Regions from separate parts of the Streptomyces sp. NPDC052107 genome, predicted to be linked through region 4. Evidence: riboswitches for the same ligand, from Rfam matches in the RefSeq annotation. Region 4 holds a riboswitch; each other region holds the start of a gene.

Region 1 (5,264 bases), on a different contig from region 4:
ACGGAGCCGATCTTGGAGTTGGCGATGAGGATGTACGGGTCCTCGAGCGACGCCTCCATGCGCTCCATGTCGGTCGCGAAGTAGGCGGAGATGTAGCCCTTGTCGAAGCGCATACCCTCGGTGAGCTCCAGCTCCAGGCCGAAGGTGTTGCTCTCCTCGACGGTGATGACGCCTTCCTTGCCGACCTTGTCCATGGCCTCGGCGATCAGCTCGCCGATCTGGGTGTCGGCGGCGGAGATGGACGCGGTGGAGGCGATCTGCTCCTTGGTCTCGACGTCCTTCGCCTGCTCCAGCAGGGCGGCGGAGACGGCCTCGACGGCCTTCTCGATACCGCGCTTCAGGGCCATCGGGTTGGCGCCGGCGGCGACGTTGCGCAGGCCTTCCTTGACCAGGGCCTGGGCGAGAACGGTCGCGGTGGTCGTACCGTCACCGGCGACGTCGTCCGTCTTCTTGGCGACTTCCTTGACCAGCTCGGCGCCGATCTTCTCGTACGGGTCCTCGAGCTCGATCTCCTTGGCGATGGAGACACCATCGTTGGTGATCGTGGGGGCGCCCCACTTCTTCTCGAGGACGACGTTGCGGCCCTTGGGGCCGAGCGTCACCTTCACGGCGTCCGCGAGCTGGTTCATGCCGCGCTCGAGGCCGCGCCGCGCCTCCTCGTCGAACGCGATGATCTTGGCCATGTGAAGTGGTCCCTCCAGGACTGGGGGTGATTCCTTCGGACCGCGCCCGCGCCCGCGACGGACGGCTCGCCGGCCTTGTGGTTCCTTGCCCCACCCGGCCTGCGGGCCTCACCGACCCGGTCCTTCACTGTCACTCTCACCTTCAGAGTGCTAACGCCAATGATTAGCACTCGGCATGGTCGAGTGCAAGCGCCTACGGGGGTACGGCACCCCCGTCAGCCGCCCGCGAACACGCGCACCCCGGGCATGACGAAGGGCCCGCACCCCGAGTGAGGTGCGAGCCCTTCGAAGATGAACGAAGAACGTCGCTGACAGTCGACGCGTGCTTCAGCTGGTCGCCAGCCGGACCATGTCCGCCTGCGGGCCCTTCTGGCCCTGCGAGATCTCGAAGTCGACCCGCTGCCCCTCTTCCAGGGTGCGGTAACCGTCCATCTGGATCGCGCTGTAGTGGACGAAAACATCCGCACCACCGTCGACCGCGATGAAGCCGTACCCCTTCTCCGCGTTGAACCACTTGACGGTGCCCTGAGCCATGCCTAACTCCCCTATTACTGGCCCTTGCACAGATCCACACTTCGCGGACCCGGGTCAGACCTCACCCCCCATCGGTCGGGGGCGTGCGCCGGAACGCGTCGACCGCGGCTGAATGTATCTGTCCAACTGCCGTCTGCAACAGGTCAATCGGACGAGAATTCTGGACGGGAACGGTCCGGAATGTGCGGAGAATTCGCCTGACTTCAGGGCAAGTCAGGCTCCACAAACCGCCACAAAAGCCGCATAAAACCCGCGCACTTTGGCTACTTCTTGTCGGGCGTGCGGCATGAATACAGGGCCCTTGACCGGTGGTCCGAGAGCGCGTTCCCCAACTCTACCGCGCTCAATCACACAGAATTGCCTCCTCCGCTTCTCTCACGGAGGAGGCAATTCGATGAACAATGCGTAACTGACGTTACCCTAGGTAACGATCAGCCGCCGGCGACGGCCGGAATGATCGAGACGCCGGCGCCGTCCGGGGTCGCCGTCTCCAGGCCCTGCTCGAAGCGCACGTCGTCGTCGTTGACGTAGACGTTGACGAACCGGCGCAGCTTGCCCTGGTCGTCCAGGACGCGCGCGGCGATGCCGGTGTGGTTCTTCTCCAGGTCGGCGATGACCTCGGCGAGGGTCGCGCCCTCCGCGGCGACCTCGGCCTGCCCGCCGGTGTAGGTGCGCAGGATGGTAGGGATGCGAACGGTCACGCTCATGCGAGGCCAGCCTCTCGGAAGGAGTCCAGGGTCGGTCGGATGGTGGCGGTGAGGCCGGTCCCGGCCACCGCGTCCAGCGTCTTGAGTCCATCGCCGGTGTTGAGGACGACCGTGGTCTTCGCCGGGTCCAGGACGCCGTCCTTGAGCAGCTTGCGGGTGACGCCGACGGTCACACCGCCCGCCGTCTCCGCGAAGATGCCCTCGGTGCGGGCCAGCAGCTTGATGGCGTCGACGACTTCCTCGTCCGTCACGTCCTCCACGGCACCGCCGGTGCGGCGCGCGATGTCCAGGACGTACGGCCCGTCGGCCGGGTTGCCGATGGCGAGGGACTTGGCGATGGTGTTCGGCTTCTGGGGCCGTACGACGTCGTGCCCGGCCTTGAAGGCGGTGGACACCGGTGAGCAGCCCTCGGCCTGCGCACCGAAGATCTTGTACGGCTTGTCCTCGACCAGACCGAGCTTGATCAGCTCCTGCAGACCCTTGTCGATCTTCGTGAGCTGGGAGCCGGAGGCGATCGGGACCACGATCTGGTCGGGCAGCCGCCAGCCGAGCTGCTCGCAGATCTCGTACGCGAGGGTCTTGGAGCCCTCCGCGTAGTACGGCCGCAGGTTGACGTTGACGAAGCCCCAGCCCTCGCCGGCCGGGTCACCGATCAGCTCGGAGCAGAAGCGGTTCACGTCGTCGTAGTTGCCCTCGATGCCGACGAGCTCGCCGCCGTAGACCGCGGCCATGACGACCTTGCCCTGCTCCAGGTCGTGCGGGATGAACACGCAGGAGCGCAGGCCGGCGCGGGCCGCGGCGGCACCGACGGCACCGGCGAGGTTGCCGGTGGAGGAGCAGGACAGGGTGGTGAAGCCGAAGGCGCGGGCGGCCTCCAGGGCCTGGGCGACCACGCGGTCCTTGAAGGAGTGGGTCGGGTTGCCGGAGTCGTCCTTGACGAACAGGCCGCCGGTGACGCCGAGTTCGGCGGCTAGGTTGTCGGCCTTGACGAGCTTGGTCCAGCCCGGGTTCAGGTTCGGCTTGTCGGCCACGTCGGCCGGAACGGGCAGCAGCGGCGCGTACCGCCAGATGTTCGCGGGGCCGGCCTCGATACGGCGGCGCAGCTCTTCGGTGTCGTAGGCGGAGAAGTCGTAGGCGATCTCCAGCGGGCCGAAACACTCCTCGCAGGCGAACACCGGGCCGAGCGGAACGCGGTGTCCGCACTCGCGACAGCTCAGGGCCGCGGCGGGACCGAGGTCGACGGTGGAATCCGTGGAGCTTGCAACTGTCTGCACAGCCATGGAGGCGAGGCCCTTTCTCCTCATCTTCCTCACGACGCACCTCGCCGTGAGACGGATTTGGCACCTTCCCTAGCCGGGAGCCTCGCGGAGCGATCGAGCCTGATCAGGCCGATCTACGAGTACCGACTGGAGGGTTGCCGGGGCTTCATCGGGCCGTGTCCCTCTGCCCCTCTGGATGAGCGGTATGCGGTTGTGGACGCGTGCTGACCCCCGACATGCGATGGTCACCGGCGTTGTTCAAGACTGTAACCGAAGGCCAGGACAGTTGAGATAGTCGTCCGAACCGCGAGATGGATCACACGGTGCAGCCCGTGCGATCACGAACAGTGAGGAGCCGCAGACCGTGCTGGAAGAAGTCGAGCGCTGGCTGGCCACCCGCTCCTGGTCCGTGGCCGATCGCCCGCTCCACCGCATCCTGTGCGCCAAGCAGCGCACCGGCCAGACGATCAGCGTCGTACTGCCCGCGCTCAACGAGGAGGAGACGGTCGGCGACATCGTCGCGATCATCAGGCACGACCTCGTGGAACGGGTCCCGCTCGTCGACGAGATCGTGGTGGTCGACTCCGGCTCCACCGACCGCACCTCCGAGGTCGCCGCCGCCGCGGGCGCGCGGGTCGTTCACCGGGACGAGATCCTGCCCCGCATCCCCGCCGTCCCCGGAAAGGGTGAGGTGCTGTGGCGCTCGCTTCTGGTGACCAGTGGGGACATCGTCTGTTTCATCGACGCGGACCTGAAGGAGTTCTCCTCCGACTTCGTCTCCGGGATCGTCGGCCCGCTGCTCACCGAGCCCGGGGTGGACCTGGTCAAGGGCATGTACGACCGCCCGCTCGCCGGGACGGCCGGGCAGGGCGGACGGGTCACCGAGCTGATGGCCCGCCCGCTGCTGAACATGCACTGGCCGCAGCTGGCCGGATTCGTGCAGCCGCTGGGCGGCGAGTACGCGGCCCGGCGCTCGCTGCTGGAACAGCTGCCGTTCCCGGTCGGGTACGGCGTGGAGCTGGGCATGCTGGTGGACGCCCTGCACCTGGTGGGTCTCGACGCGCTGTCCCAGGTGGACGTGGGCGTGCGCAAGCACCGGCACCAGGACGGGCAGGCGCTGGGCCGGATGGCCGCCGCGATCTACCGCACGGCCCAGCTCCGGCTGGCCCGCGGGCATCTGATCCGCCCCTCCCTCACCCAGTTCGAGCGCTGCGAGGACGGCTTCGAGCCACGCACCTACTCGGTGGACACCGAGGAACGGCCGCCGATGGTGGAGATCACGGAATATGCCGAGCGCAAGGTGGCGTGAACCGGTCGTATACGGGGGCGTGCCGGGCGTGGCCGTGCGTTTGAGCGTTTCCGGGCCGGGCTAGGTTGAGGACCATGGCTTCCACGCAGGGTGCTGCCGAGAAGGCTCGGGTGCTGGTCGCGTCCAATCGCGGCCCGGTTTCGTACGAACTGCGCGAGGACGGCTCGCTGGCCGCCAAGCGCGGCGGCGGCGGGCTGGTGTCGGGGCTGTCGGCCATCGGGCCGAACGCCAACGCGGTCTGGGTGTGCGCCGCGCTGAGCGACACGGACCGGGAGGCGGTACGGCGCTCCCACAACGGGCGCCGGCTCTCGGTCGAGGCGACCGGCGGACAACTGGTGCGGATGCTCGACATCGACGCGACGGTGCACGCGGACGCCTACAACGGCATCGCCAACTCGGTGCTCTGGTTCGTCCACCACATGCTGTACCAGACCCCGCTGGAGCCGGTCTTCGACGCGGAGTTCCGGCGGCAGTGGGCGTCGTACGAGGCCTACAACCGGGCGTTCGCCGAGGCGCTGGCCGAGGAGGCGGCCGAGGGGGCGGCGGTCCTCGTCCAGGACTACCACCTGTGCCTGGTGCCGGGGATGCTCCGCGAGCTGCGCCCCGATGTGCGGATCGGGCACTTCTCGCACACGCCGTGGGCGCCCCGGGAGTACTTCGAGCTGCTTCCCGAGGACATCCGGGAGCAGCTGATGGCGGGCATGCTCGGGGCGGACCGGGTGGCGTTCCTGACCTGGCGGTGGGCGACGGCCTTCCAGAAGTGCGCGGAGGG
Region 2 (5,264 bases), on a different contig from region 4:
AGAACGCAAGGGCCGTGACATCGCTGTCTCCGGTTGGAATAGTGTCCCCAAGGGGGAGGCCAGTGGCGGGGTCCCATAGCCGTACGGATCCCTGCTTGCATCCGCTGGCAAGCAACCTGCCATCTGATGAGAATGCCAATGCCTTAATCTCCCCCGGGTGCGGGAGAAGCGCCCCAACAGGACGGCCAATGGCCGTGTCCCACAACCGTACGGAGTCCGGGTCATATTCCCAGGCGCCAGGGCAGGCGAGCAGGTCCGCGATAGGTGAGAACGCAATCGCCCAACACGTGCCGGTGGGCCCAAGGCTGTGACCTGCGTCCGGGATGCGGTCGTACAGGGCAGTGACCAGGTCCTGAATACGAGTATTGGCTGCTTCGAGCGCGCGGCGCAGTTCGCCTCGTTCTGTCTGCCAAGACTGCGCGGCCGCCGAGAGCGGCAAGTGCTGGTCAGCCGAGGGATGTGCTTGCTCTGATGGGGTCTCGGCCGATTCGCTCGATTCGGCCGGGGGGAGAGCACTGGTCCCTGAGCGCTCCTCCACTTCTTGAAGCTCAAGATATGTGGCGGGCACCGATGAGGCAGTGGCGGTGCGCTTGCGCTCTTTGAGGCGCTTCATCTCCTGCCACCGGAGAGTCCAGTGCTGAACACGCGGATCATCGCGCTGAGCTGGCTTGCCGTCCTCGATGCTGAGCAGGATGCGGACCAAGGCGATCAGGTAGCTCAGTTCCGGCAGTCGCGTGCCGTTCAAGGCTTCGCTGATACCCGAAGGTGACAACGGGCGGGAGGCAGGTGCGAGTTTCGCCACCTTCCGCAAGGCAGGCGCCCCGCTTGCGATCCACAGATCCTTCAGTTCCGCAGCGAACGCCTGCAGTTCCTCGTCGAACGTCGCGCTCGGCACATGAGAATCATCGCTCTGACCAGCCATGTTGTACCCCCACCGGTAAGCATCTGGAGGCAAGGCTAGAACAACCGCAGCGAATCTCACCGAACTTCACCGAACAATGCCGTACAACGCCGTCCTGTTCGGCCGACCCGCCATGTACGGCGGTGATCTGCCTTGATCGGAATGCTGCGGGACCGTTCGCCTCATGCCCTCCAGGCACCGGATGTGCTGTCCACTAAAGGCCATGGACACCAACACATCCCTGAACCCAGCCCCTCCGACCGTCACCACAACCCCTGACCCGACCCGAGTGTTGTGGCTCGAGCTGCGCGACGGCTTAATCGAAGCCAGCCTCACGCTCTTCTTCGGCCTCCTGTGCACCCTTCTGAGCGTGGGCGTCGCCTACTACGGCTTCGTAGGCGAAGACGACTCCAAGGCCAGCGCCTGCACGTTCTTCGCAGCAGTTACTGCCGGCGCTTGCGGGCGCCTCGGACGCCGAGTGGTCAACCGTGTACGAGAGCGGATGAGGAGCAGCAGTGACCAGTCTGCCCAAGCCTGAGCACAAGCTCACGGACCCGGGGCAGGTGCTGTCAAAGCCGCGCCCCGTCGCTACTGCTCGCGTGCCTGGCAGCTGCTCGCTCTCCGCCCTTCGGCTGGACGGAAACAACAGGGCACAGGGCACGACAGCCTGGGGCCGTCAGTCGGTCACAGCTCGGTCAGAGGCACGTGGCAGCGTGTCCAGTGGACGCTCCAGTCGCCGTCGAGCGGGGTGTAGCCGGCCTCCCGCACCCGTTCCGTCGCCTGTTCCAAGTGGCTCCGCAGTTCTTCGAGACTGCCGCTGCCCAGCTCCTTGCTGCCAGCATCCAGTTCCAGCTGGAGGTACATGACGTGGTCCTCTCCCCGGTGCTCCGCACTGAACTCGACGGTGTAATAGCCGTCGCTGCCCTGGCTGTAGATGGACACATAGTGCTGCGTGATCTCGTCCGGATCGAAGCCGTACTCTTCGAACACTTCAAGGGTCTCGTACGGCGGGTCCGTGACGTCGCACGAGCTGCACCACCACTGGATCTGCCATGGACCGTCCGGGGCCCACCCCTCCCTTTCCAGCCTTGCCTGGGCGAGTTCGGTGAGGGTGGTGAGCGTTTCGAACCAGTCTCCGTCGGTGTCCGAGGTGATGTCGCCGCCCAGGTGATGGGCCGACTCCTTCCCCGTTCCTTCGGCGAAGTCGTCCACGACCGTCAGAACGCAGCCGGTGTCCTCCTGGTACTCCACCTTCGCGTACCGCCGCTTGTCCTCCTCGTCTCCCCGGCGGATGCCGGGCATGCCGGCACCCGTACGGGCATCGGTTCCGTCGGCCTCCTCGCCCTCCGCAGACACCGGGTCCGGCTCCCGAGGCCCGACGGGTGCGCGCCGACGAGGATTCAGGCAGACCGACTCCAACCGGGCCTTTCCGATACGGCTGCTGATCAGCGATCCGGGAACACGCTCCCCCTGGCTTACAGCACGCGCCTGAAGGGGGCGGTCCGAGCTGCGGTAGAAGGCGACGTCGAATCCGCTGTCGAGCCACTCGTCGAAGATCTCGTCAGTTCCAGGTCGGCCGGAGCCACTCGCCTCAGCCGTGCAGAACAGCGCCCGTCCAGCGTCAAGGCCGATGGCCACCAGGCCCACGCGGCCCGGCTCTGCGACTGCGGACATGGCGGGTCCGGGTGTCGGCTCAGGCTTTTGGGCCTGCCGCCCCGTCGGCAATTCGGGGATCGCGTCGGAAACCGGCACGGGCGGTCAACCTTCCGGAGTCGATGGACCCCGGTAGTGCACGTCCGCACCCCGGTGATCTGCGGCTTCCCAACGCACCGCGCGCTGGGCTGGTCGCCCCCGGGGCATCCGCGGCAAACGGATGTCATCCAGCAAGCCGGGGCTTGACGCTGGAACTCGTGACCGGGCGCGAAAGTAACACCCGTCCGGATCTTGCACAATGTGATCCACAACGCTTTGCCCCTTGACCGGTGGTGTGGCATGGTTCCGCTCGGTCACGACGCCGATCGCGCCGAGGACCGACTCCCACGGCCCTGTGGGAGCGAGCACCGATCTCCCTGCCGGTGGGTAAGGGGGTCCTTCGTCCACAGGAGGCCCTCATGCAGGTCACTGACGCTGCGACCACACCCCCGAACTGGGAACTCTACCGGCGGACGGTCCTCGACATCCGATTCCCGGACCGAACGGTACGGGTCAAACCGCGTCCGCGGGGCACGACCGAGGGCCCTTTCCCTAAACTCCCGGAACCCGCCGGCGCCGCCGCCCTCCACCTCGTCACGGCGTGTGACCCCCACGGCCGTCCCACCCTTGCCGAAGACAACGCCCGCGCCCAGGCCCGGCTCCTCGACGAGCTCGACCGGCGAGGGCTCGTGTGGTGACCCGCAGCGGGAGGCGATGCGCACGGCACGCACATCGAGCAGAGCGTCGCCATCGCCGGCCTGAACGACTCGGCGGCGCGTGAACTGGGGCGGTGCTCCGGCCAGCACGCGGTCTTCGCCTGGACCTCCGGCGCCTGGCGTCTGCTGTCCTGCGACGGCGGCGCGACCGACATAGGCGCGGTCCTCGTGCGTGACGCTGTTGGGACCATCCCCGCGGGTGCGGGGAGCAGACGAAGGGCGCCTGGAAGGGCTCCCGCACGTCCTCCTACGGCACCTCCGCCCGCCGGGCCAGAGACAGCGCCGGTCAGTCCGCCCGCCTGAGCAGCGCCCGCGCCATCGGAGGACAGCGCACGTCCATCGCTGCGTGATTCATACGCACCCCTGCGTGCGGGCCGTCCGACTCGACATCCGAGTCCGGCGGCCCGTGCCGTACCCCCGAACAGCAACCACCTCAAGCCAGGAGGGGCCCCATGGCCACGAACCGACAGATGAGCCGCGCCGACTACGAAACCATCTCCGCAGCCATCGCTGAATCCGACGACCAGGACTTCCACGCCCGCCGAAACATCGCCTTCAACCTTGCGGACGCTCTCACCGGCACCTCGGACCGCTTCGACCCCGTGCTCTGGCTGAACCAGTGCGAGGTCGGGCCAGTCTCCCCGGCCGACGTGGCGGGCTGGACGAAGCGCCTGGAACTGCGCGTGATCTCCATCGGCAGGCGGCGCCGCAACAGCCTCGCCATGGGCTACACCAAGACCGAGCAGTACATCGACGCCGACGACAACCCCCTGGACCTGGAGCGCGAGTAGGGACCATCCCCGCGGCTCCGACCGGCCGTTGCCGCACGGTCCAGAAGGGCTGTTCCTTGGCCCCCGATCTGAGCTACGCCGAGTGTTGCGACCGCACCGGAACGCCCTGGCGCTCCGCGCCGCAGGGGGAACTTGCGTGGACCGCGTACCGGGCCGAGCGCCGACGGCGTGGGGAAACCGTCGGCTACTTGTCACTTCGCGGCAGCTTCGGGAGGACCGGGCCGAGATCCCCGCGAGTTCAGGCGAACTGAGGGTTCTTCAGGGCGAACCCATGGGTCGGGTCTCTGATTCTGAGGGATGGACCCGCAGGTTCGTGGTCAACTCGCTGGGCCTGTCTCGGCGGCTTGCTGCAGTCAGGCCCGGGGCGGAGTCCGCATAGCGCATAGCGGTCTTGCCGTCGAGTCCGATGACTTCCGCGAGACGAGGGATTCAAGCCCTTCGGTCACGGTCGTGGTCGATGTGGAGTCGCTCCGGGGTCGTGTCCTGACCGGGAGTCGGAGCACTGATCCAGTGGTTGCTGGCTCGGCCGGTCGTGCTAGCCGGTGTTGCCGAGCGGCGTGGCCGCCTCGCGTGCGTCGATGAGTTCGTCCCAGTGTTCCGCTGCCCAGGTGCACGCTGAGGCCATCGGCACAAGGAGGCTGCGGCCGAGCGGGGTCAATGCGTATTCGACCCGGCGCGCCGGCTCAGTGTGGACCGTGCGGGTGACCAGGCCGTCACGCTCCAGTGCTCGGAGCGACTGCGTGAGGACCTTGGCGGTGATGCCGCCCAGCGGGATCCGCAACTCCGAGAACCGCCGCGGTCCCTGTTCGAGGCAGCGGATGATCATCCCTGCCCATTTGTCGCCGAAGCGGATCGGTGAGAGATCGGACGGGCAGAGCGGGTCGAACATGTCGGGATCCAGTGGCTCGGTCACCGCCTCACAGTAGCTGGTATCCCCTTGGTAACCATGGCCTTCCCTATCGTGCGGGGGAGCGGCCGGCGTTCGGGCCCGGCCTGCGGATTCAAGGGGGAAGTCATGAGTCAGATCGTTGTCTTCGGCGCCGGAGGCAGGGCGGGCCGGGCCGCCGTCGCGGAGGCCCGCAGCCGTGGTCACCAGGTCACGGCGGTCGTGCGTGATCCGGCCAAGTACGCCGATCTTTCGGCTGTGGACGGTGTACGGACCGT
Region 3 (5,264 bases), on a different contig from region 4:
AGCGCCTACTACGGGGAGGACAACCAGATCCCGAAGCCGACCGTCGACGAGTACAAGGAGATCACGAGCGGCCACGGCCACCACTGATCCCCGCGTCGCCACGCCACGCTGAAGGGCCCCGTCCGGCTTACGGACGGGGCCCTTCGCCGTGTCCGCGGGTGGATAGGCTGGGATCACACTGTTCTTACGACACCAGGAGCGGCTGATGAGCGCTGTGACCCCCGCTGGAGGCGACACCGCGGCGGGCCGTTCCTGGCCCGAGGTACTGAACGCCCTGCTGGAGGGCCGGGACCAGAGCGCGGACGCCACGGCATGGGCGATGGACCGGATCATGCGCGGGGAGGCGACGGACGCGCAGATCGCGGGGTTCGCCGTGGCCCTGCGCGCCAAGGGCGAGACGGTGGAGGAGATCACCGGGCTCGTCCGCGCGATGTACGCCCACGCCAACGTCATCGAGGTGCCGGGGGAGACCGTCGACATCGTCGGCACCGGTGGTGACGGTGCCAAGACGGTGAACATCTCCACGATGTCCTCGATCGTCGTCGCCGGCACCGGCGCGAAGGTCGTCAAGCACGGCAACCGGGCCGCGTCCTCGGCGTCGGGCGCGTCGGACGTGCTGGAGAAGCTGGGCGTCAATCTGAACCTCCCGCTGGAGCGGGTCCCGCAGGTCGCCGAGGAGGCCGGGATCACCTTCTGCTTCGCGGTGAAGTTCCACCCGGCGCTGCGCCATGTGGCCGCCGCCCGTGGCCAGTTGGGCATCCGTACGACCTTCAACGTCCTCGGTCCGCTGACCAATCCGGCGAAGGTCCGCGCCCAGGCCGTCGGCGTGGCGGATCTGCGGATGGCCCCGATCGTGGCCGGCGTCCTCGCCGAGCGCGGCAACTCCTCCCTGGTCTTCCGCGGCGACGACGGCCTGGACGAGCTGACCACGACCGCCACCTCGCGGGTCTGGGTCGTCCGGGACGGCAAGGTCACCGAGCAGACCTTCGACCCGAGGGACGTCGGCATCGCCCTCGTCCCCGTGGAGGCCCTGCGCGGCGCGGACGCGTCGTACAACGCGGAGGTCGCCCGCCGCCTGCTCGACGGTGAGACAGGCGCCGTACGGGACGCGGTGCTGCTGAACTCGGCGGCGGCGCTCGTCGCGCTGCGGCCCACGGACGCGTCGCTGACCGAGCAGCTGCGGGCCGGGATGGCGACGGCGGCGGAGTCGATCGACTCCGGTGCGGCGAAGCGGACGCTGGAGCGGTGGGTGGCGGCGAGCAACGCCTAGTGCTCACCGGGGATCGTCCCGCAATCCGGACTCGGGTTGCGGGACGACGATCATTTCCCGTACGTTCCTGTACCAGGTCATGAGTGACAGCCATTCGGCCCCGGCCGGCTGTCCGGCAACCCTCCGTCCGTGGCGGGGTGCCCCGGGTGAGGACCAGGCCGTAGGCAGCGAGGTCTACGGCAAGCGCGGACCCCTCGCGCGCTGCTGAGAGCGCGGGACCAGGGGTCCTGGTCATCGAGGGAGCCTTCCGTGAGCAAGCGAATGCGATAGGGCCGCCGAGCCCCGCCTCCGCACACCCTTTTTTTCGCTTCTCCACGTACGCCTTTTCTCGTACGTCCTCACGGGAGTCCACCCATGTCTGTCTTCACCGCTGCCTCCGACCAGTCCGTTTGCTCCCCTCTGCCCGTTCTGGGCCGGGATGTCACCGTGCCGCTCGTCACCGGCGGCGAGGTCACCTACGCGGCCCTCGACTACGCGGCCAGCGCCCCCGCCCTGCAGCGCGTCTGGGACGACGTAGCCGCCTACGCGCCGTACTACGGCAGCGTCCACCGTGGCGCCGGCTACCTCTCCCAGCTCTCCACCGACCTGTTCGAGAACACCCGTAAGACGGTCGCCGAGTTCCTGGACTGCCGCCCCGACGACCAGGTGATCTTCACCCGGTCCACCACGGACTCCCTGAACCTCCTGGCCCGGGCTCTCCCCGCCGACTGCCAGGTCTTCGTCTTCGAGACCGAGCACCACGCCTCGCTGCTGCCCTGGCAGGACGCCCAGGTCACCTACCTCAACGCCCCGCGCACCCCGCAGCAGGCCGTCACGACCCTGGAGCGGGCCCTCGCCGATCGCGACCCCCACGGCCCGGCCCTGGTCTGCGTCACCGGCGCCTCGAACGTCACCGGCGAGCTGTGGCCCGTACGGGAGCTGGCGGCGGCCGCCCACGCGCACGGGGCCCGCATCGTCCTGGACGCCGCCCAGCTGGCCCCCCACCACCCCGTGTCCGTCCGTGACCTGGACCTCGACTGGGTCGCCTTCTCGGGCCACAAGCTGTACGCGCCCTTCGGCTCCGGGGTCCTGGCCGGCCGCACCGACTGGCTGCGCGCGGCCGAGCCGTACCTGGCGGGCGGCGGGGCCAGCCGCACGGTCTCCCGGCGGCAGGACGGCGGCGTGGACGTGGAGTGGCACGAGAGCGCCGCGCGGCACGAGGCGGGATCGCCCAATGTGATCGGCGCCTACTCCATCGCGTCGGCCTGCAAGGCGCTCACCGAGGCCGGCTGGGACGCCCTGGTGTCCCGCGAGCGGCACCTGATCGCCGGGGTCCGCGCGGGCCTGGCCGAGGTTCCCCAGGTGAAGGTGCTGTCCCTCTTCGGGGACGACGCCCCGCGCGTCGGCGTGATCTCCTTCGTCGTCGAGGGCTGGAACAGCTCCCACTTCGCCGCGGCCCTGTCCGCCGAGTACGGCATCGGCGTCCGCGACGGCCTCTTCTGCGCCCACCCCCTGGTCCGCACCCTCCTCGGCACCGACCCCCAGACCCAGGGCGAGTGCGGCGCCCCCGAGGCCGCGCCGGGCGAGAAGTCCCTCAACGCCATCCGCGTGAGCTTCGGCGCGGGCACCCCCGACGAGCATGTCGACCGCTTCGTCACCGCGGTCCGGGAACTCGTGACCGAGGGTGCGAAGTGGACGTACAGGACGGAGGACGGCCGCTGCGTACCGGCGGTGTGATCAGCACCCGGACGGTGCGGGGGGACGGCGCGGGCAACCAGGGACGAACCCTAGTTGTCCAGGCCGATCGAGAACGCGGCCTCCAGGTCGTGCTGCGAGTACGTCCGGAACGCCACATGCGTATCCGTGCCCTCCACACCGGGGATCTTGCTGATCCGGCCGGGGATGACATCGGCGAGATCATCGTGCCGCCGCACCCGGACCATCGCGATCAAGTCATACGTGCCGGTGACGGAGAAAACCTCGCTCACCGACTCCAGCGAAGCGATCTGCTCCGCGATCTCGGGGATCCGGTCCACGCTGGTCTTGATCAGGACGATCGCGGTGATCACGGCTGGTTCTCTCCCTCGGGTGCCGGAGCTGGGGCGCACTTCACTCTAGTCGTACGGCCGTATCGGACCCACGCGTAGCCGAAGCCCAGACCGAAGCCGACGAGGTGCGCCAGATACGCCACCCCGGGGCCGTCGGAGCTCTGCTCCGCCGCCGCCCACTGCAGCGCCGCCCAGAACGGCAGCACGACCCACGCGGGGAACCGCAGTGGCAGGAAGAACAGGAATGGCAGAAGACTGGTCACACGGGCGCGCGGGAACAGGTAGAGGAACGCTCCGAGAACCGCCGAGATCGCCCCGGACGCGCCCACCAGCGACTGCTCGGAGGCGGCGTTGGCGGCCGCGTAGCCGAGCAGGGCGAGATAGCCGCAGCCGACGAAGAAGAAGGTGAACTCGACCCGGCCCATCCGTTCCTCGGTCATCGCGCCGAAGACGAAGAGGAAGAGCATGTTGCCGAGCAGATGCACCCAGCTGCCGTGCACGAACAGGGCCGTGGCGGGGGTCAGGGCGTCCCGCACCGGCTTGGCGAACAGCTCGGCCGGCACCACGCCCCAGCGCCGGAAGTACGCCTGCTGTGCGGCCGGCAGGCCGTCCCGGGAGCCGTATCCCGGTGTCAGCCCCGAGGCCGGGCCCAGGACGAAGAGCAGGCAGCACAGGGCGATGAGGCCGTACGTCATGGGTGCCGAGCTGCTCCGGACCGCTCTGAAGGCCCTGCCGGCCGCCGTGCTCCACTGGCTGATCATGAATACAGAGCATGGCGTAACGGGACGCAAGCGGACAGACCGCCTCGCCGCCGGGGACGGACCAGCGGCGAGTTGCCGCCAGGCCGTAGGGTTACGGCCACACGCGTCGGCCGGCGGCGCGGCGAGCGACTACGACAAGGAAGCGGACAGCCACGATGACGGTTCCCCTGCCGACCGCCACCACCCGATGGCGCTGCGCCCTGTGCGGCAACCTCACCCGGTTCGACGTGACGCGTTCCTCGAAGGTCGTCGAGTACGTCCACCTCGATCTGGCCGGTGAGCCGACCGTGGAGGAGCGCGAGGTGGTCAGTGAGACCATCGAGTCGGTGCGGTGCCGCTGGTGCAACGCGGTGGACCAGGTGGAACTCGTGGACAGGCCGGGCGCCGGCTCCTGAGCGGAGCGGCCCCGAAGAAGTTGACATAGTGGGGTGTGACGGATGGTGGAGACCACAGGCGGGGGGCCGGGCGACGGCACCGCTGAGGTGCTTGACCGTCCGCTGCCCGACGGGGTGCGCCGCAGAGTCGTCCAGATCATCTCGGACGGCTTCGGTCGGCTGACCGTCTCGGAACTGCCCGCCCAGCTGAGGCAGTACGCCCGGTTCACCCCCAGTCGCCGGGCGAAGTTCGCCGGGAACGCCATGGCGGCGGCGCTGGAGACCGATGCGCTGTTCCGGCAGCGGATCGGGGAGAAGTTCAGAGAGGCGCAGCCGGAACTCGCCGGCGCACTCGACTCCGGCTCGCCGCTCCCGGCCGCGGATCCGCTCGACGTGGCGGCCGCGGCCTATGTACTGCGCCCGACGGGCTGGGTGAAGCTGGTCACGGCGGTCGGCGAGGAGGTCCAGCGCGCGGACGCCGAGCGCGCCGACGAGGAGAGCCGGGCCGAGCTGGAGCGGCTGCGCGCCGAGCTGGCCCGGGCCCGCGAGCACACCCGCGCCGAGACCGAACGGCTGCGTACGGAGCTGGAGTCGGCGAAGAAGGAAGCGGAGTCGCTGCACCGTAAGCTCCGGGCCGCCCTCAGTGACGTCAAGCGGGGCGAGGCCGCCCTGCGCAAGGCCCAGGGCGAGATGGCCGCCGTGCGCGCCGAGGCGCACCTGCAGGTGTCGGCCGCCGAGAGCGAGTCCCGCCGGCTCAGGGCACGCCTCGGCGAGGCCGAGGCCGCGCTGGAGGCCACCCGCCGTGCCGCCCGCGAGGGCCGCAGCGTGGAGG
Region 4 (5,264 bases):
CCGGCCCGTGCGGCATACAGGGCGCAGGCCGCGCCGACCATGCCGGCTCCGACCACCACGACATCGCAGGTCAGTCCCTTTGCCACGGCAGTACTATGTCACATGGCGCCCAATCTGAGGAGACCTCCGGCACTCTCGGCCGGCCACACACATGTCCCAGGCGTGGACGCCCCCTTGACGTCCCCGGAAGCCGGATCGACACTCCGGAGTGGGAATCCTAGTGAACGGGTAGGGAATCATGACGCGCCTCGACACGGTCACCGGCCTCGCGGGCCGTACGCCGTTGTGCGCGCCCCTGCTCACCTCCCGCCGGCACATCGACCTGCTGCGTGTCTGCAGCGCGATCAGCGTCCACCGCTGAGCCGGGGCGCCGCGCGCCCCTCGGCCGACGCCGCACTTCCGCACGCCCACGACCCGGGGAGACGCATGTCCACCACTCCGCTCGCCACCCTCCCGTCCGCCCACCGATCCGCCCCCGTCTTCCGGGGGCGGATCGGCCGGGACGCGCGCAGCGGTCACTACGCCGTGCCGCACCGCTACCGGCTCCATCTGTCGACCGCCTGCCCCGACGGGCTGCGCCTCGCCGTCGGCCACAACCTCCTCGGCCTGGACGGCGGTTGTCCGGTCACGGTCCTGCCCGCCGTGCCGGACTGTCCCGGCGGCGGCCACTCCGCGCTGCGCCCGCTGTACGAGGCGAGCGCCCACCGCTACACCGGCCCGGCCCTCGCGCCCGTGCTCGGCGACGACTGGTCCGGACGTATCGTCAGCACGCACGCCCGCGACATCCTGCGCGACCTCGACCGCTTCCCGCACGAGGGCCGCGCCGCCCTGTATCCGTGCGGTCTGGAGTCGGTGATCGAGGCCGTCGAGCGGATGTGTGCCGAGGGCATCGAGGAGGCCGCACAGCGCGCCGGGCAGGCCGGCACCGACCCCGCCGAGCGGGCCGCCGCCCTGGACGTGCTCCTGGACACCCTGGGCCGGCTGGAGAACCGGCTGACCGTAGAGGAGTACCTGGTCGACAATCGGCTCACCGCGGCCGACGTCGAACTGTGGGTCGCCCTGGTGCAGTTGGACACCGTCCACCGCTGTCACCTCGACGCCTCCGCCGTCCACCGCATCGCCGGCCACCGCGCCCTGTGGGCCTACGCCGGCCGCCTGGCCGCCCACCCCGCCTTCGGCCGCCCGCTCGACCTCGACGGCATCTCCCGCCGCCACCACGGCCGTTGCCAGGGCCTGGAGGCCGCCGGGGCTGCCGTCCAGATCCTGGACTGGGCGGGCCACGCCGCGGATGCCGAGGGCGCTTCTCGCAGGTGAGCAGTGGTCGGGCGGCGTCCACCACGCGGACGGCCGTTGACATTCGAACGGGCAACTGCCTTACTTACGGCTCAGAACGGTCATGAGCGTCAGCGCCAAGCCCTGGCTCGCTGACCGGCAACCCTCGCATCGCGGTGGGGTGCCCCAGGTGACGACCGGACCGGAATGACGTTTTCGGTAAGCGCGAGGGCCCGCGGGGCCGGAACAGTGACAGGTGACGTCATGTACGCAGCTTCCAGGACGGCCGCGAGGCGTCCCCAGGGCTGCGTATCGTCGTACGGCGGGCTCCTCGTCGCCGACCGCGCCGTCGATCTGCTCCGCGTCAACAGCGCACTGTGTACCGCACCGGGCTCTGCCCGCTGCCAGGGCTGACGCCCCTTTCCGGCCCCCCTTCTCAGCCCTCGCGTTCCTGACGCACATCGCCGCCGTGGTGTGCCGTCGCCCGCCCGGCCACCGGTTCCCGCGCGCTGCCGTGCGCCGCCTCGTGCCGTAGTGCCGAAGTGGTGCCCGCACCCGCGCGCCGCGAGCCGGGGTGTCCGACTCCGCCGGAGCCCACCATGAGTGAACCCCCAGGCGCCGCCGTCTCCCTCGTCGAGGCGCCGACAGCCGACACCCCGACAACGTCCCTGCGAGCACAGCGAGTTCAGCCGTTGCGCCGGCCGGGCCGGTGGATCGTCACCGCCGTCGTCCTGGTGCTCGTCGCGCAGTTCCTGCACGGACTGGCCACGAACCCGTTCTACCAGTGGGCGCGCCGGAAGCGGTACGGCTCGGGCCCGACGACGTCCCCGAGATCCTCGACCTCGTCGCCCGGACGCGGCCCGGCCCGTTCCTCCGGCGGACCGTCGAGATGGGCGGCTACCTCGGCATCCGACACGAGGGGCGGCTCGTCGCGATGGCGGGGGAGAGGCTACGGCTGCCGGGCTGGACCGAGATCAGCGCACCGATCCCGGTCACCGCGGCCGGGGGCTGGCCACCCGCCTGGTGCGTGCGGTCGCGTTCCGGATCCGGGAGTGCGGGGACACCCCGTTCCTGCATGCCGCCGCCGGCAACACACCGGCGATCCGGCTGTACGAGTCGATCGGGTGCACCCTGCGCCGCCGCTCGCGCGTTGTGCAGGTCCGCAGCGCGGACACAAGCGAGCGGGTTCGCGGCGGGGACACAGGCGAGCGGTTCCGCAGCTCGGAAGTGCGCGAGCCGGTTCGCAGCGCGGGAACAACCGCGGCCGGCCATGTGGGAACAACCGAAGGTGGTCGCGCGTTGTGCGTCTTGACGAGATCCGCGAGGCGGTCGCCCATCCGGCCCGCCCGCGCGCCGGACGGACGGAGGTGACGGCCGTGACACGCGTGCTCCCGCTGTGCGCCCCGTGCCCGTACCGCTCCGTCCGTCTGATATCCCGGCCGCACATAGATCTCCAGCGCGTGTCCGCCGCGCTCTGTCGCCACTGACATTTCTCCCCGGCAGGCCCAGCAGCAAGGCCCGGGTCTGCTCCTGCCGCGCTCGCCCTCGCCGACGCCTGCCCTCGCGAGCCGGTGTTCTCGTACGGACATCAAGGAAGGCACCGACGTGTCCTCAACTCCCGCTTCTCTTCTGCACCTTGCCGTCGCCCTGGACGGCACCGGCTGGCACCCCGCGTCCTGGCGCGAGCCGGTCGCCCGGCCCCGGGACCTGTTCACCGCCGGCTACTGGGCCGATCTGGTCGCCGAGGCCGAACGCGGCCTCATCGACTTCGTCACCATCGAGGACGGCCTCGGCCCGCAGTCCGCGCACTTCCTCGACCCCGACGAGCGCACCGACCAGGTGCGCGGCCGGCTCGACGCGGTCCTCGTCGCCTCCCGCGTCGCCCCGCTCACCCGTCACATAGGCCTGGTGCCGACCGTGGTGGCCACGCACACCGAGCCGTTCCACATCTCCAAGGCGATCGCCACTCTCGACTACGTCAGCACCGGCCGCGCGGGCCTGCGGGTGCAGATCAGCGCCCGGCCGAACGAGGCCGCCCACTTCGGCCGCCGTACCATCGGCCGGATCGAGGCCTACGACAGCCCGGCCGCACGGGACATCGTCACCGAACTGTTCGACGAGGCCGCCGACCATGTGGAAGTGGTGCGCCGGCTCTGGGACAGCTGGGAGGACGACGCCGAGATCCGGGACACTGCGACGGGCCGCTTCATCGACCGGGACAAGCTGCACTACATCGACTTCGAGGGCCGCCACTTCAGCGTCAAGGGACCCTCGATCACGCCGCGCCCGCCCCAGGGCCAGCCCCTGGTCACGGCCCTCGCCCACCGGAGCCTCGCGTACCGGCTCGTCGCCCGCCAGGCCGACATCGGCTATGTCACCCCGCACGACGTGGACCAGGCCCGGGCGATCGTCGCCGAGATCCGCGCCGAGCAGCGGGCGGCGGGCCGCGCCCGGGAAACCCTGCACATCTTCGGCGACCTCGTCGTCTTCCTCGACGACAGCGGGGCCGAGGCTCAGGCCAGGCGGGAGCGGCTGGACGCGCTCGCGGGTGAGCCGTACACGAGCGACGCCCGGATCTTCACCGGCTCGGCCAGCCAACTCGCCGACACGCTGGAGGAGCTGGCGACAGGCGGGCTGACCGGGTTCCGGCTGCGGCCCGCCGTCGCCGGGCACGATCTGCCCCGCATCAGCCGCGACCTGGTGCCCGAACTCCAGCGCCGGGGCCGCTTCCGGCAGGCCTACGAGGCCGGCACCCTGCGCGGCCTGCTCGGCCTCGCCCGCCCCGCCAACCGCTACGCAGCAGCAGCCACCGCCTGAGCAGCCGGAGAGGACGACCGCACCCATGAGCAAGCCGCTGAAGCAGATCCATCTGGCCGCCCACTTCCCCGGCGTCAACAACACCACCGTGTGGAGCGACCCGGCCGCCGGCAGCCACATCGAGTTCAGTTCGTTCGCGCACTTCGCGCGCACCGCCGAACGCGCCAAGTTCGACTTCCTGTTCCTCGCCGAGGGGCTCAGGCTGCGCGAACAGGGTGGCGAGATCTACGACCTGGACGTCGTCGGCCGCCCCGACACCTTCACCGTGCTGGCCGCACTGGCCGCCGTCACCGACCGGCTCGGCCTGACCGGCACCATCAACTCCACCTTCAACGAGCCGTACGAGGTGGCCCGCCAGTTCGCCAGCCTGGACCACCTCTCCGGCGGCCGCTCCGCGTGGAACGTGGTCACCTCCTGGGACGCCTTCACCGGCGAGAACTTCCGCCGCGGCGGCTTCCTGCCGCAGGAGGAGCGCTACTCCCGCGCCAAGGAGTTCCTCGCCACCGCGCAGGAACTCTTCGACTCCTGGCGCGGCGACGAGATCCTCGCCGACCAGGTCACCGGCACCTTCCTCCGGGACGCCAAGGCCGGCGCCTTCGTGCACCGGGGGCAGCACTTCGACATCCACGGCCGGTTCAACGTCCCGCGCTCCCCGCAGGGCCGCCCGGTGATCTTCCAGGCGGGCGACTCCGACGAGGGCCGCGAGTTCGCCGCCTCCAGCGCGGACGCGATCTTCAGCCGGTACTCCACCCTCAAGGAAGGCCAGGCCTTCTACACCGACGTCAAGTCCCGCCTCGCCAAGTACGGCCGCCGCCCCGACCAGCTCCTCATCCTGCCCGCCGCCACCTTCGTCCTCGGCGACACCGACCAGGAGGCCGCCGAACTCGCCCGCGAGGTGCGCCGGCAGCAGGTGAGCGGCGCGACCGCGCTCAGGCACCTGGAGTTCGTCTGGAACCGGGACCTGTCGGCGTACGACCCGGAGGGACCGCTGCCCGACGTCGACCCGGTGGTGAGCGAGGAGCACATCTCCCGGGGCCGCGCCCAGGTGCGGATGTACCGGGATCCGATCGCCATCGCCCGCGAGTGGCGGGAGCTCGCCGAGGCCAACAAGTGGTCCATCCGCGACCTGGTCATCAACACCGGCAACCGGCAGACCTTCGTCGGCTCCCCGGCCA

The links. Region 4 has a riboswitch for S-adenosylmethionine ahead of AB0M27_RS31600 (amino acid ABC transporter permease). Riboswitches for the same ligand answer to the same signal wherever they lie in the genome.
Region 1: it holds a riboswitch for S-adenosylmethionine, as region 4 does, so the genes downstream of both, thrC (threonine synthase) here and AB0M27_RS31600 (amino acid ABC transporter permease) in region 4, are expected to answer to the same signal.
Region 2: it holds a riboswitch for S-adenosylmethionine, as region 4 does, so the genes downstream of both, AB0M27_RS37775 (hypothetical protein) here and AB0M27_RS31600 (amino acid ABC transporter permease) in region 4, are expected to answer to the same signal.
Region 3: it holds a riboswitch for S-adenosylmethionine, as region 4 does, so the genes downstream of both, AB0M27_RS00830 (aminotransferase class V-fold PLP-dependent enzyme) here and AB0M27_RS31600 (amino acid ABC transporter permease) in region 4, are expected to answer to the same signal.

What each region holds. Positions count from the first base shown of each region.
Region 1 covers NZ_JBFAWG010000003.1:184,079-189,342, forward strand. Annotated here, with positions in the region: gene groL (chaperonin GroEL) at 1-683, opposite strand, end outside; gene AB0M27_RS04625 (cold-shock protein) at 1,011-1,217, opposite strand; gene AB0M27_RS04630 (MoaD/ThiS family protein) at 1,649-1,924, opposite strand; gene thrC (threonine synthase) at 1,921-3,204, opposite strand; SAM riboswitch class I at 3,222-3,386, opposite strand; gene AB0M27_RS04640 (glucosyl-3-phosphoglycerate synthase) at 3,548-4,492, shown strand; gene AB0M27_RS04645 (trehalose-6-phosphate synthase) at 4,567-5,264, shown strand, end outside.
Region 2 covers NZ_JBFAWG010000070.1:22,946-28,209, forward strand. Annotated here, with positions in the region: gene AB0M27_RS37765 (WD40 repeat domain-containing protein) at 1-922, opposite strand, end outside; gene AB0M27_RS37770 (hypothetical protein) at 1,125-1,439, shown strand; gene AB0M27_RS37775 (hypothetical protein) at 1,586-2,575, opposite strand; SAM riboswitch class IV at 2,710-2,817, opposite strand; gene AB0M27_RS37780 (DUF3293 domain-containing protein) at 3,013-3,291, shown strand; gene AB0M27_RS37785 (hypothetical protein) at 3,762-4,100, shown strand; gene AB0M27_RS37790 (helix-turn-helix domain-containing protein) at 4,636-5,013, opposite strand; gene AB0M27_RS37795 (NAD(P)H-binding protein) at 5,116-5,264, shown strand, end outside.
Region 3 covers NZ_JBFAWG010000001.1:177,940-183,203, forward strand. Annotated here, with positions in the region: gene AB0M27_RS00820 (cytochrome bc complex cytochrome b subunit) at 1-87, shown strand, start outside; gene trpD (anthranilate phosphoribosyltransferase) at 206-1,270, shown strand; SAM riboswitch class IV at 1,346-1,462, shown strand; gene AB0M27_RS00830 (aminotransferase class V-fold PLP-dependent enzyme) at 1,625-2,986, shown strand; gene AB0M27_RS00835 (Lrp/AsnC ligand binding domain-containing protein) at 3,037-3,318, opposite strand; gene AB0M27_RS00840 (rhomboid family intramembrane serine protease) at 3,315-4,058, opposite strand; gene AB0M27_RS00845 (hypothetical protein) at 4,214-4,453, shown strand; gene AB0M27_RS00850 (NYN domain-containing protein) at 4,496-5,264, shown strand, end outside.
Region 4 covers NZ_JBFAWG010000043.1:6,488-11,751, forward strand. Annotated here, with positions in the region: gene AB0M27_RS31585 (FAD-binding oxidoreductase) at 1-86, opposite strand, end outside; gene AB0M27_RS31590 (putative leader peptide) at 239-361, shown strand; gene AB0M27_RS31595 (glutathione S-transferase C-terminal domain-containing protein) at 427-1,314, shown strand; SAM riboswitch class IV at 1,393-1,504, shown strand; partial or broken gene AB0M27_RS31600 (amino acid ABC transporter permease) at 1,872-2,066, shown strand; partial or broken gene AB0M27_RS31605 (GNAT family N-acetyltransferase) at 2,066-2,439, shown strand; gene AB0M27_RS31610 (LLM class flavin-dependent oxidoreductase) at 2,878-4,089, shown strand; gene AB0M27_RS31615 (NtaA/DmoA family FMN-dependent monooxygenase) at 4,115-5,264, shown strand, end outside.